DNA from 2 places in the Marinobacter psychrophilus genome. Region 1 is predicted to be linked to the other one. Evidence: riboswitches for the same ligand, from Rfam matches in the RefSeq annotation. Region 1 holds a riboswitch; the other holds the start of a gene.
What was found. Region 1 has a riboswitch for cyclic di-GMP ahead of ABA45_RS01965 (DUF4402 domain-containing protein). Riboswitches for the same ligand answer to the same signal wherever they lie in the genome.

Region 1 (6,852 bases):
GTGTCGACATAGCTGGCATTAACACCCAGCCCATAACGGCCCAGACTCTTTGTAAAACCACCAGTATAACGGGTTTGCGGTGAAGCAAAGGTATGTGCCACTCCCAGTGTCATGCGGTAGCCTTCACCCAGCGGCTTGTTCGCCGTAAACGCCAACGCGGAAATATCGCTCTCAGCGCCCAGAGTGTAATTCAGTTGACTGCGTAAACTCATGTCGCGAACCCGGCGACTGATGCGCAGCGTGCCCAATGTACGTTCAGTATCACCGGATGCACGCCAGTTCAGCGTGTTGGTAAGGGCCGTACCGTAGGCATACGCGGATACCCGTGCGCTGACACCCGTGTTGGCAACGCCGGATTCCCGCTCGTCTCGCGTTGCCTCAACGGCCACCGGTAAACTTGAACGCTCCCCCACCGGAATGGAACCGCTAAGCCTAAGCTCATCCCGAGTGCGAATAGGGTCGCTATGGGCGGAAAACACGGCGCTGGCAAAATCGCTCAAGCGTGTGCGGCTCGCGTCCACCGCTACGCCGCCGACACGGGTTTGCATCCCGAGCTCGGCAAGCGAACCACCGCCCTCGGACTGGATAAAGTCGCCGCTGATGCTCATAGATTGCCAAAACGTGCGCAGCCCCAGAGTGGTGTACTGCTTTTCGGTATCATCTACCGGCGCCCGAATGAATCCAGCGGATGCCGAAAGGTAACGGGAAAGGCCAAGGTCGAATTGAGCAACGGACCGAGGCTGCCCTTCGTCGTCGCGATGTTCGGTAAGGCTGTACTGAAACTCGCCGGGGCGCACCATGGATTGGACCAGAGGGAAACTGTATTGTTCCACCCGGGTCTGCCCCAGAGGCCCGTTGAAGATCAACTGAAATTCATTGCGGCCGTAACTCAGGGGCTGATCCTCGAACCGATATCGGCCCTCAGAGTCGGCTAGTTGAAAGCCTACAAGGGCATCGTTGTAATAAAGCTCTACGTCCCAGCCAGGCGGCAGGTCTCCTTCAAAGACCTGCCGATCAAAGCTGGTAGGTTGCGTCAACGGGCGATTGCTCAACGTTACCCCTTCACCGCTACCGCCTCGAGTAACATTGTCGACGCTGGGCGCCGAGATACTGCCGAGTTGGAAAGACCGAGCCCGAAGCGGCCCGAGCAAGTCTCCACCGGGGTCGCGACGACCAAGCGCAACACGGACATCCGGCGTTGGGTCCTGTTTGTGGCTTGATAAATACAGGGACGACTCCATGCCCAGAAGATCGCCGGCAAGCAAGGCCGTATAACGCGCGTCGGTTTGGGTACTACCGTCGTTTTTGCGCAGTTCGGTGGCGAACGTCTGGTCAATAAAAGGCATGCTTAGTAACCGGTAAGGCTGCTCATAATGGGGATAATTCGGGTTTTCGTAGCCCCCTCGCACACCGGCCTGTTCACCCAGACGCTCACGTTTGAGTCGGGCCTGTAATGGCAGTACTTCGAGGGCATGAACGCGCAGAGACAGGCTAGAGCGGTTAATCTCAAGTTTCACCGGAAGCCAGCGTTCCAGCAGAGACTTGGCAATGTAAATATCATCCGGCTCCGTTAAAGCAAGGGCGGGATCAAAGCTTTCCGTCACTCCGGCGCGGGTAACGCGGGTCTCGTCCAGATTGAGGCTGAACCCTCGATCCTCGGTGAGAATATAGCCGCTGGCGGTTGCTTGCCCGGGCTGAGTTTTTATGGCGAGGGTGAGCAACCGGGCTAACGCGCCCAGAGGCAGCAGCGTATGCTCTCCCAGCTCATAGGCAGGGATAGCATTGGAAAGCACCGACTGATCCAGGCGGACTTCAAGCAGAAGAAATTCCCGCTCTGTACTCTGATATTGGGCAAAGAGATGCTGGGGATGCACAATCAACGCGAACATCAACGTTGCCGCCGCCCATAGGCGTGCCCTGGGGCGAATCAACGCGAAAACCATTTCAGGTAACACACATCAAGGCAGCTGCAGAACCGTCTCGACCAGCAGCGCGCCGCCGTCCTCCGCCTGTTCTCGATAGGTGACCCGCAGGGCTCCGTTGGTAAGTCGAGATCCGTTTAGCTGGCCCAGCGAAATGCTTGCGCGCCGTAAAGGGTTCGGTGTGTAGATGGCAACGCCGTTGGCTCGGGCAATCACCTGCTCGCTGCCGCTATACGGGGTAAAGCTGATGGTCAAATCGCCATAGACGGACTGGTTGCCACTTCGCTCCATAACAAACCCCAGAACCGGTGCTTTGTCAGCCGGCCGCCGCAGGTCGAGGTGCGTCAGTGCAACACTGGCGTCGGTGTTGCCATGACGCACAATCACTGGAATGGACGCGCCCACCAGTGCCGTCAGCGTGATGCCGATCTCGTTGTCGGCCGTGGCATTGCTGCTCTCAACGCTGGTTCTGCCCTCAGGATTGGGTTGCTTGGCGAAAAGCATGTGCGAGCGGTACTCGCCGGGTGCCAGATTGGCGGGTTTGCGGACCATAATCCGAACGGCCTGTCCGGCTCCGGGAGCTAGTGTCACTTGGCGGGGGGAGTACCTCAGCATGTCCTCGGCGAACTGTTCGCCAGGCAGTGGAACGTCTATCCCCGAAAATGCGCCAGTTTCGCTCATTCGGCGATTAACCAGGGAAATGCGATAGGTTGCGCTCTCGGTGCCATTATTGATCAGTTCAAGTTGCGCCGCGCGCTGGTTTCCTGCGAAGACGATCCTGGTCGGATATAACATCATCTCAGCCAAGGCATGGCTCACAGGTAATAAAAGGAGGAGGACGAACAGAGTGAGTCGGTGAAAGAAATTCATGGCTCTGTTTTTTTGGTTCAAGGCGTGTGGCATTGTTCGGGATCCTTATTAGCTTCATCCGGGCAAGCCGACGCGGGCGACTGCCGTTTAATTGTAGCTCACTGTCACGGAGAAGGTGCCGGAGTAGCTGCCGTGGGCTTGGTCGCTGCCCACATTGAGCGTTCCTCCAACCGATAGGGCCTGTGAGCCTCCGGCTCCCAGTTGCCCTTCCGCGCCTGAGGGGGTACTGAGAAAATTGTTGATGAACATATCGATACCCGAACCCTTCAAGCTGACGAAGTCATTACCGGGCAGTTGAATGGTATAGGTCGCGTTAGGGTCGCCACTGACCGTAAATTGTGCAGCGGTACCTTGGCTCGATGGTATCAGCACGACGCCGCCGCCGGCGTTGCGATTGCCATTGGTACTGACCGTCACGGAACCGCTGTTACCGGCCACAAAACTGCCAAAGGACAAGCTCTGGACATTGTCGATCGCAACGCTCGCTTGTGCCAAACTGGCGGGAACCACCATTGAAGCCAGGGCGACGCCGGCCAGTATTCTCGGCAAGCATGACGTCATTGCGGCGCTTCTTTTTGGAATGACCATACTCGTTGTCCGTCACGGTAACGCCGACATTGTTTCTGGCGGATCGGGTATCATCGGCGACATTTAACATCACGTCGCTGATAAAAGCATTTGGAGAGTATATCAAGATAATATCATTGACGTTGACGGGGCAATGACAACCGTACTGGCCGCAATATTGATGCTGTCTGCAAACGCATTGACACTGATAACGGCGATTGTCGTTATCAGTGTCAATTCAAGGGAGGCGCATCTAAAAAGTTGTTGATACCCCACCTTGAATTTCATCAACTTGGCACTCGTTTTTCTCGAGTGAAGCGGACGCTTAGTTGTACTCTACAGTCGCTGTCACGTCACCAGTATAATTAGCATCAGGTTGGTCTGACGCAACGGTCAACTTGCCACCCAAGTAAATGGACTGGGCGCCGGAACCGCTCAGCGTACCGGTTCCGACTTCATCGGTTGTTGCGCCGGCAGCGGTAAGGTCACTGATGTTGCTCAACGCCATAGTAGAAGTACCAGCGTCATCGCCAGTAAGCTGAGAATCGCCGGACCAAGTAATACCATAGGTCGAGTTGTCATCACCTGTAACGTCGAATTTGGCGGCAGTTGGAGTGGAGCCTGAGATAGACAGAATAGGCCCGGTTGTTGTTCGGGCACCATCGGTTGCAACGGTCACTGTGCCACCGGCGCCAGGCGCAAACTTACCGAAAACCAGATCAGCCGATTTTGTGATCTCAATTGGTACGATTACGGTGGCGCTTGAATTGCTCGAAGCTGCTTTGGCTGCGAAGCTGTTAGACGCACCAAATGCCCCGACCGCAACGACCGAAGCCAGCGCAGCAAAACGAAAAGTTCTGTTAAAGAAAATGGATGAGTTCATTAAAATTCCCCTATTAAGCATACCGCCGGATTGACGGTTAACAACTGCTTGGTTTAATACCAGTCGGGGGGGTCCGAAAACACAATCTTGGTGCGGCGGATACAGTAAGACTGCATCCAAAATAAACACATAAATGCTGGCGGTCCCGCTGTCATAGGACGGTTTAGTCCGTTAGACCGGTAACTTTGAGTCCCCGCCTTTCGACGGGTTTACTTTTTCTACTTTCTTAGCGTAATTGAAGCTTGGCACTCGCTTTTGTCGAGCACGGCGGCCGCTTAGTTGTACTCTACAGTCGCTGTCACGTCGCCAGTATAATTACCGTCAGCTTGGGTTGCACCAACGGTCAACTCTCCACCCAGATAGATGGACTGGGCGCCGGAACCGCTCAGCGTACCGCTTGAGACTTCACCGGTTGTTGCGCCGGCAGCGGTAAGGTCACTGATCTTGCTTAAAGCCATAGTCTCCGAAGAACCGGAGTCAGTCAGCACGGCAGCGCCGGACCAAGTAATACCGTAGGTCGAGTCGTTATCACCTATGACGTCGAATTTGGCGGCGGTTGGAGTGGCACCTGAGACAGACAGAATAGGCCCGGTTGTTGTTCGGGCACCATCGGTGGCAACAGTCACTTCGCCACCGGCGCCAGGCGCAAACTTACCGAAAATCAGATCCGTCGTTTTTGAGATCTCAATTGGTACGATTACGGTGGCGCTTGAATTGCTTGAAGCTGCTTTGGCTGCGAAGCTGTTAGACGCACCAAATGCCCCGATCGCAACGACCGAAGCCATCGCAGCAAAACGAAAAGTTCTGTTAAAGAAAATGGATGAGTTCATTAAAATTCCCCTATTAAGCATACCGCCGGATTGACGGTTAACAACTGCTTGGTTTAATACCAGTCGGGGGGGTCCGAAAACACAATCTTGGTGCGGCGGACACAATAAAACTGCATCCGAAAAAACACATAAATGTTGGCGGTCCCGCTGTCATAGGACGGTTTAGTCCGTTAGACCGGTAACTTTGCGTCCCCGCCTTTCGACGGGTTTACCTTTTCTACAATTTGACACTAACTGAGATTTGCTTTTTTAGTAAATAAGCAAAGTCACGTACCTGTCCAAATACTGCAGGACAGCCCTTCACTACTCTGGTTCAGCATAGAAAGCACAACGTTGTCAGCGATTCTTGAGGCCAAACGTTACGCAGAAACCTCGCCAAACCCCATATATCTAGGGTTTGGTGTATAGATTGCAACGCCGTTGGCGCGGGTAATCACCTGCTCGCTACCGCTATGCGGAGTAAGGCTGATGGTCAAATAGCCATAAACGGACTGGTTGCCACTTCGCTCCACAACAAACGCCAGAACCGGTGCTTTGTCAGCCGGCAGCCGCAGGTCGAGATGCATCAGCGCAATCATCCGATTGGCACTCGCTTTTCTCGAGTTAGGCGGACGTTTAGTTGTACTCTACAGTCGCTGTCACGTCGCCAATATAAGTACCATTAGCCTGGCCTGAAGTAACGGACAGCTCGCCACCCAGGTAGATGGACTGGGCGCCGCCAGCGCCCAGCTCACCGCTTGTAACTTCACCGTTTGTTACACCGGCAGCGGTAAGGTCACTTATCTTGCTCAAAGCCATAGTCTCCGAAGAAACGGAGTCAGTCAGCATGGCAGCACCAGACCAAGTAATACCATAGGTCGCGCTGTTATCACCCGTGACGTCGAATTTGGCGGCGGCTGGAGTGGAACCTGCGGAAGACAGAATAGGCCCGCTTGCTGTTCGGACACCATCGGTGGCAACGGTCACGTCGCCACCGGCGCCAGGCGCAAATTTACCGAAATTCAGATCCGCCGAGTTTGTGATTGCGATTGGTACGATTACGGTGGCGCTCGAATTGCTTGTAGCGCCGGCAGCGAAACTGCTAGGCGCCCCAAATGCCCAGAGCGTAAAAGCCGAAGCCAGCGCAGCACGTCGAAAAGTTTTGTTAAGGAAAATAGATGAGTTCATGGTGATTTCCCTGTAAGCATGCCGCCGGATTATGACGATTAGCAATTGCTTGATTTAATACCCGTCGGGGAGGATTCGAACACACAACGGTGAAGGCGGATGCAGCGAACACATACTCGGAAGACATACATGAAATGTAGGCGTTCCCGCTGTCATAGAGCTGTTAAGTCCGCTCGAACGGTAACTTTGCGTTATTACTTTTCGACAGGTTCACTTTTTTATAATTTTTAAGGTAGCTAAGATCTGCTTTCCTCGCAAGTAGGTGAAGTCGTACGCCTGTCAGATACTGCAGAATGACCCTCTGGCCTGCTGGTTAGACAAATAGATTAGGGAATGATGATGACTGCCCAGCTTAAAGGCACAAGAAATCGTCAGGAATCTGCCAAAGTTGGAAGTGGCTTAAGGGTAAACTCAGAAAACCGCGAATGGAATTTTGTAGTGGCCAACGAATTCCGAACAGCACTCCAGTCACCCCGTAATCTGTGCGAAGCACGACAAAATTAACTAAGCTGCACAGTCTTCTAGCGAGTTTGTTCAAGTAGTCAACGAGGTGAGGCTGGGCAGCTTCCAAGTGCAACACTCGGTCTAATGAACGTTTGATATGCACCATATA
Region 2 (6,852 bases), 1.8 Mb from region 1:
GGTTGCAGCACGTGCAGCAGTGCTTGTTGAATCAGACGGTCGGTCACGGTGGGGATACCCAGTTCCCGCTCACTTCCGTCCGGTTTCGGTATACCTACCCGACGGACAGGCTGTGGCCGGTACGTGCCTTCCAGCAGTTGCTGCCGAAGGTCAGGCCAAGCCCATCTCAGGTGTTCGGCGATTTGGCTGATATCCAGACCGTCGACACCTGCGGCGCCTTTGTTCGCCTTTACGCGCTTCCATGCCCGTTGCATATTCTCTCGCGCGAACGCCTGTTCTAGCAGGCTTCGCTCTGCGCCCTTCGGATCTCGACGCGGGAGTTCTGTTTCATCGCGGGACACGCAACGGCAAGGCTTCACCTTCCCGTTGCGTGACCCGCCCCGCGTATGCGGGCATCTGATGCCTGGCAGACCTCATCGTCAAGTCGTTTGACGCTCCTTCTCGTTCGGCCCTTCGCTCCGTGGTGGAGCTACTATGGCCTCTGCTGACTTCTCGCTCCGTGTTTCCACGTCGCCCTTTCAGGCATGAGGCGAGATCTCCCCGGGTAAGAACACACTCCTTCACCGCACAACCGCCGGATATACACCACCTCGCTTTGGCCACAAGAGCTTCGCGGCTTCTTGCCCGCTCGCCCTGCTTAGCAGTGCCTCATATCCGATTCTTGTTCATCGGCTCACGGTTTACGCTCCACGCTTCCTCCCCACGGTCGGTCACCCTTCCTCAGTTGCGCTTCACTTCGTTCGCTGTGGCCAGCTTACGGGAGGACTTGCACCTCCAGGAGTGCGCCCGTGCCGGGCGCACAAAAAAAACCAGCCGAAGCTGACTTTTTCACTTAACCCTAAGCGGCTAGTAGCTTCAGAAAGCAATATAGCGGTCAAGTTATAAAAGTACACGAAATACAAAAGGGTAGAATCGGTTAAAAAGTAATCGCCAGTGCGAGGGTACGGTAAGTGTATAAAATGTCGACGCCGTGCCTGTCGTGATTTTGCAGTTTTTGCATGGGGAACGTAATTCGCTAGGGAATACAACGATGTCACCTTTACAGAGGGATTTTCGTTCTCGGCAGCTGTATAGATCTATCGCTCGTTCAAGTTGCGCGAGTTCCCCATGGCAAGTTTTAAAATCAATAGGTTGAGGTAATGAGCGACAGCGTAAAGAAAGTCGACGCTTTTTACTGGGGTTTTGATAGTACTGAGGCAGGTGCTGGTTATTCAGAATTGGAAATACACAAATTTAAAACAAAAAAAGCCAGCCGAAGCTGGCTTTTTTCAGGCCTGATTAAATCAAGACTTCTGGCGCCGACGGGCTGCGCCAAGGCCTACAATACCAAGACCTAGAAGAGTCAAGGTGCCTGGCTCTGGGACTGTCGTTCAATATAGATGTCATGGCGTCCAGCAGGATAGTGATGGCGAAGTAGCGAGTACCGGAGCAGCCGTCTTCAATGACCAGCCGGCCGAAGGGCACGGTAATGCTGTTGCCTTCTATGAGTGCTGGCATATCCATCCAGCGCACCCAGGTACCCACTACGGCGCTTGCAAGGTGGACGAGTGCCGGTACTAAATCGGTCCAGAACGGTAACGATAGTGACAAAACCAGAATGTAAGGCAAAAAGCTGATTAGGCGCTGCTAGCCCAGTAACGCCCAGGTTACGCCAGCGATGCCCGCGGGCAGGGCAAAATAGGCGAGGGTGTCGATGCGGGCAGGTTCCAGCGCGGCCCAGCCCAGGGTGATCACAATTAAGGCCAGTGCGCCGGTTTTGTAAAAGGGCCTTTGCTGATGGGTTAACGCTTTATTTGGCGCCGGCGGGTGGGTGATAACCAACCACAGAAAAATGAGTGCGGTTGCGAGGCCGTGGGCGAGGACTTGTTCGAATTCTAGCCAAGCCTCGCCAAGCCTGACCCAGGTGGGCAAGAAGATCAAAACAGAGATCGCAGTAGCCAGCAAATAGGGTTTTGCTACTGGGATATTTTGTAGTGTTTTCCGTAACATTGCGCGTCCACCGAGTGTTATAAACGTGTTCAGCATACTGGGCTTTCAGGTTTGGGCAAACACAAAAACAAGACAAAAAAAAGCCAGCTGAAGCTGGCCTTTTTCAATGCTGAACAATCAGGCTTTCTGACGACGACGGGCTGCGCCCAGGCCGGCAATGCCGAGGCCCAGAAGAGCTAGTGTGCCAGGCTCTGGAACGTCAGTAACGATGACGTTGTCCAGAAAGTTCCCTATGGTGCCAGTGGATGGAACGATGGCTTTGAACGCTATCTTAGAAGTTTCTGATGTCGCCATAAAATTGTAAGTGGCGAGAGACCAGTCTCCTCTTGGCCCATTAACGATGTTAAATGTGTCTCCGTTATCACTTTCGTCTCCGAGGTAAAAGCTGAACTCTTCTGCTGGGTTGGTGTTTGCTCTTGCGCTGTAAGCGAAAGACACCTCATAGATGCTTCCGATTACTGAATCAAAGCTTTGGAAAATTGAGTAAGGGCCGCCATTCGTAGAGTTTAACTCGAGGTACTGGGATCCATCGTATGGGGCAGGTCCCCTCGGTTGAGCGCCAATGTCACGGTTCCAAAGCTCTACTTTTCCAGTTGAGCCCCATCCTGGCAGACTTGTCAGGAACGTAGATCCAGAAACCCCTGGGTCTTCGAAACTACCATTAGTAAGAAGATTTGCGTTTGCTAGCGAGCTCACGCTCAAAACGGCAGCAGCTACAACGCCTGTAAGGAGTGCGGTTCTCAGTTGTACTTTTTTCATGATGATTCACCTGTGGTTTTGTTGATCTCTGCGCCAAAAATGATTTGAGCCGGGAGGTTTTGAGTCTTAACTTTGGGCAGCTTTAGACTTGATGTATTGCTAGCAAAAAAAAGGCCAAGTTATTAATTAACATTTAATACAGTAGGTTAGAGTATATTTAAGACTGAAAAAAAGAGCGATTCTGGGATATATGTATAAAATGTCGACACCAGTATTTGTGTTGAGGCGGCCATGGGGGTTTGCTGTGCCATGTAAAACGAGATCTTTCCGGCTCTGGCCTGTCTGGAGCTTGGTTTGATCATGCTTAGGGGGGTTACGTTGGTGCGAGCCGCTTCCTGGGTCTGTGTAAAAAAACCTGATACGCCATAAAAAAAGGGCTGCTGAACGTGTGGTTCAGCAGCCCTTATAAGTGGGGCGTTTTGAGGTAGTGTCAGAAAATTTTACATAGATTGCTTTACAGTATTCAGGTGCTCCTGCATCTCCACACTTTCCGGCGCCAGTGCCTGCTCGATAAGCAAGGCAGGGACAGATTTGAAATCTGTCCCTAGTCTGGTTTTGGCCCATAAAAAAGCCAGCCGAAGCTGACTTTTTCACTTAACCCTAAGCGGCTAGTAGCTTCAGAAAGCAATATAGCGGTCAAGTTACAAAAATACACAAAATACAGAAGGGTAGAATCGGTTAAAAAGTAATCGCGAGTGCGAGGTTATGGTAAGTGTATAAAATGTCGACGCCGTGACTGTCGTGATTTTGCAGTTCTTGCATGGGGAGCGTAATTCGCTAGGGAATACAACGATGTCACCTTTACAGAGGGATTTTCGTTCTCGGCAGCCGCATAGATCTATCGCTCGTTCAAGTTGCGTGAGTTCCCCATGACAAGTCTTAAAATCAATAGGTCGAGGTAATGTAAGGTAATGAGCGATAGCGTAAAGAAAGTCGACGTTCGTTTTTAGGGGGGGGTGTTGATAGTGCTGAGGAAAGTGCTGGTTATTCAGAATTGGAAATACACAAATTTAAAATAAAAAAAGCCAGCCGAAGCTGGCTTCTTACTACTCAACCGAAATCAGGCTTTCTGACGACGGCGAGCTGCGCCAAGTCCTGCAAGGCCAAGGCCGAGGAGGGCCAGGGTGCCGGGCTCGGGGACCGGGATTACGTCGGAGATGCCTACGACCATGTCATTGTAATCACCATCGTTGCTGCAGTTGGTATTGCAAAGATCTTCGAAGGCAAGAACCACATCGCTACCGCTTAGGCCAGACACTGAGTTGCTTGACGTATCAAACATGAGCATATGGTCAAAGCCGTCCGAGTTTAGTGAGGTGTGGCTGTACCAGGTAAAGCCGTTATTGTTAACGGTATTGGCCAGATAAAAACCAAAGTTTTTACCGATGTTGGCAACAACATTGGTTGATGCGTTGGTGGCAGTTCCTGCGAGCAAGTCAAATTCCACGGTCGCATCTGTGGTGAAGCCGCCGGTACCCGGGCTTTGCGATCCTGAGAACAGCTCAAGCGTATCACCAACAACCACGTTGCCGGACCCATCATAGGAAAAACTGTAGATGCCAAAGTTGTTGTTGTTTCTGAATCCTGCCAGTTCAAGAAACAAAAAAGCCGTAATATCATCGTTGTTGTTGCTAGTGTCTGTCAGCACAACTGATTCGAGACCAGTATCAGTGACGCCATTGTAGGTGCCATTCGAAAGGATGGTGCCCAAGCTTGGCACCGCGTGGGCTGCTGCTGAAGCCAAGCATAATGCTGCTACGCAAAGAGTTGTTTTAAATTTCATAGGTGCTCTCCGGTTGTTTAGCTCTAATTCCGTATAGTTCGCCTTGCAACCAGGCTATCTCTTCTTCTTGTTGAGACCCTTGGCTTTCCGTCCCATCTTCGCAAATGGTTTGGCTTCTGGTCAGGCTCTTGCCTTTTCCCTATGCAATATGAAGCGATTACTGTGCCAACTTTCAAATTCATTGTTTATTAAAGGTTTTTTTACGTTCTGATTTTGTGCCTGTAAAGAAACCTGACATTCGCATCAAAAAAGCCGCTGAATAGTGGGTTCAGCGGCTTTTTTGGTTTTGCTAGCTAACCTGCGGAGTGTCAGGTTGCTTTACAGTGCCTCGTTAATGGCTTTCAAGTGTCCCTGAATTTCTGCGTTGTCTGGCGCTAGCGCCAAGGCCTTCTCAATGATGGGCTTGGCCTCTGCGTGGTTACCGCCCAGGTGCAGAACCCATCCGTGGGTGTCGAGTATGTCTGGCGCTTCGGGCGCCAGCTCGCTGGCGCGGCTGGCGAGTTCTACGGCGCGGCTGTTGTTCTTTTCACGTAGTAGCCAAGCCAGGTTGTTCAGCGCCACCACGTTGTTAGGCTGCGTTAACACAACTTGTTCATACAACTCGGTTGCTGCCTGATCCTGCTGTTGGTTCATTTGCAGGTCGGCCTGGGCCATTAGAATGGCGACGTGGTTGTTGTGGGTTTCTGCGGCGGCTTGAAGTGCTTCTAGCGCCTCAGCATTTTTACCCTGAGTGATGAGTATGCGGGCAGGCAGCAGTGCGAAGCCGACGTTTTCGGGCTGAATGGCAATGGCTTCTGCTGCTTTAGCCAGGGCCGTTGAGTAATCTTCGGCCTGTGCGCTGATAACAGATTCTGCGGCCAATAGCTGTCCGTAGGCTCTGTAGCCGATGGGGTTATCTTCGTTGGCCATTGGCTCAAGAATCGTTCGTGCATGTTTTACATCGCTTTGTTGTATGTGGATTAACGCAGACAACAAGCTGGCGTTTGGTGCCAGTGGCGGATGCGTTTCAGCAACGGTGCCCAGCCACTGTTGAACTTCTTCCACGCTGTGGGTGGTAGCGTAAATCTGGCCGGCCTGCTGAAGCGGTCCGATCACCTCCGGGGTTATAACGGCGGCGGCCAGGAGTTGTTCAACGGCTTTGTCTGGGCTGTTGGTCGAGGCATACAGGCTTGCCAGGGCCAGGCGCGCCTGCTGCATATCTGGGTTGTCTACTGTCAGTTGCTCAAGGCGAATCAAAGCGAAGTCGGAGTTACCCATGCGCCCGTCGGCGATTGCCGCCAGCAGGAGCGCTTGAGGCTCGTTGCCGTAGCCATTGACCAGCGAATCGCGTACGTCTTCGGCTTCGCGGGTTTCACCGCTGTCGATCAGCAGGCTTAAATAGATAGCTGTGCTTGCCCAATCTGCTGGCTGGGCGGTAAACGCCATCCGCAATTGGCCCAAGGCCTGTTCGGTTTGCTGGTTATTGATGTAGTGCCGGGCCAGCGCAATCCTTAAACGGGTGCGATCGGGTTCGTTGCTAATGGCTTTGCTCAAACTGGTGACGCCCGCGGCTTCCTGGCCGGGCATGCTCAGGGCCAGAACGCCGTGCATGGCCAGCAGATCGTTGTCGTTGGGGCGGGCTTTTACGGCACGTTCCAGAGTGGCGAGTGCTTCTTCCCGTTCGCCCACGTCAATCTGGGCCATGGTAGAGGCCCGAATAAAGCGGGTTGGGGTGGTTTCCGGGTCCAGATTTCCAGACAGCAATTCGGCGCCTTCTTCCAATTCACCGGTACCTGCAGACAGGGTGCCCAACATTAAGGCCAGCTGTTCGTTGTCGGGGTCTAGCTTGCGCATGTCCCGCAGCATGGTTTTGGCTTCGTCAAAGTTGCCAGCTTGAATGGCGGCGATAACGGCTTTGCTCTGTTCGCGGGAGCCTGAGTCGGTTTGTTCGGCCAGGATGCGGCTGTATACCTGGGCTTCGGTGATTTTGCCCTGTTCAGTCAACACCCGTGACAACAGCGACAGTAACTTGCCTCTTAATGGCATGAATATGTCGGATGCCGGCATTTGGGTAACGGCGTCGGTGAGTGTGGCGGTGGCGGGCTCCAGTTCATCAAGCTGGTATTGGGCCAGGCCTTTCAGATAGAGAACGGCTGGCGTGGTTTCGTGGCTGGCCAACCAATCGTTGGCGGCCCCGAGCGCCGTGCGGGCATTGCCTTGTTGAATATGGGTCTCTATTAGACCGGTTATCGCATCCACGCTGGTTGAGTAATTGGCGCTAATGTCTCGGTAGGCGGTGATTGCTCCGTCTACGTCGCCAGACAAGCGCATGGCTTTGGCTT

Region 2: it holds a riboswitch for cyclic di-GMP, as region 1 does, so the genes downstream of both, ABA45_RS18295 (PEP-CTERM sorting domain-containing protein) here and ABA45_RS01965 (DUF4402 domain-containing protein) in region 1, are expected to answer to the same signal.

Annotation. Positions count from the first base shown of each region.
Region 1 covers NZ_CP011494.1:450,487-457,338, reverse strand. The annotation lists gene ABA45_RS01980 (SPOR domain-containing protein) at 1-1,889, opposite strand, end outside; gene ABA45_RS01975 (fimbrial biogenesis chaperone) at 1,959-2,720, opposite strand; gene ABA45_RS01970 (DUF4402 domain-containing protein) at 2,880-3,353, opposite strand; gene ABA45_RS01965 (DUF4402 domain-containing protein) at 3,685-4,242, opposite strand; cyclic di-GMP riboswitch class I at 4,378-4,466, opposite strand; gene ABA45_RS01960 (DUF4402 domain-containing protein) at 4,518-5,072, opposite strand; cyclic di-GMP riboswitch class I at 5,207-5,295, opposite strand; gene ABA45_RS01955 (hypothetical protein) at 5,432-5,650, opposite strand; gene ABA45_RS01950 (DUF4402 domain-containing protein) at 5,688-6,239, opposite strand.
Region 2 covers NZ_CP011494.1:2,291,125-2,297,976, reverse strand. The annotation lists partial or broken gene ltrA (group II intron reverse transcriptase/maturase) at 1-423, opposite strand, end outside; partial or broken gene ABA45_RS10285 (exosortase/archaeosortase family protein) at 1,279-1,989, opposite strand; gene ABA45_RS19385 (PEP-CTERM sorting domain-containing protein) at 2,107-2,748, opposite strand; gene ABA45_RS18295 (PEP-CTERM sorting domain-containing protein) at 3,809-4,531, opposite strand; cyclic di-GMP riboswitch class I at 4,573-4,655, opposite strand; gene ABA45_RS10270 (tetratricopeptide repeat protein) at 4,850-6,852, opposite strand, start outside.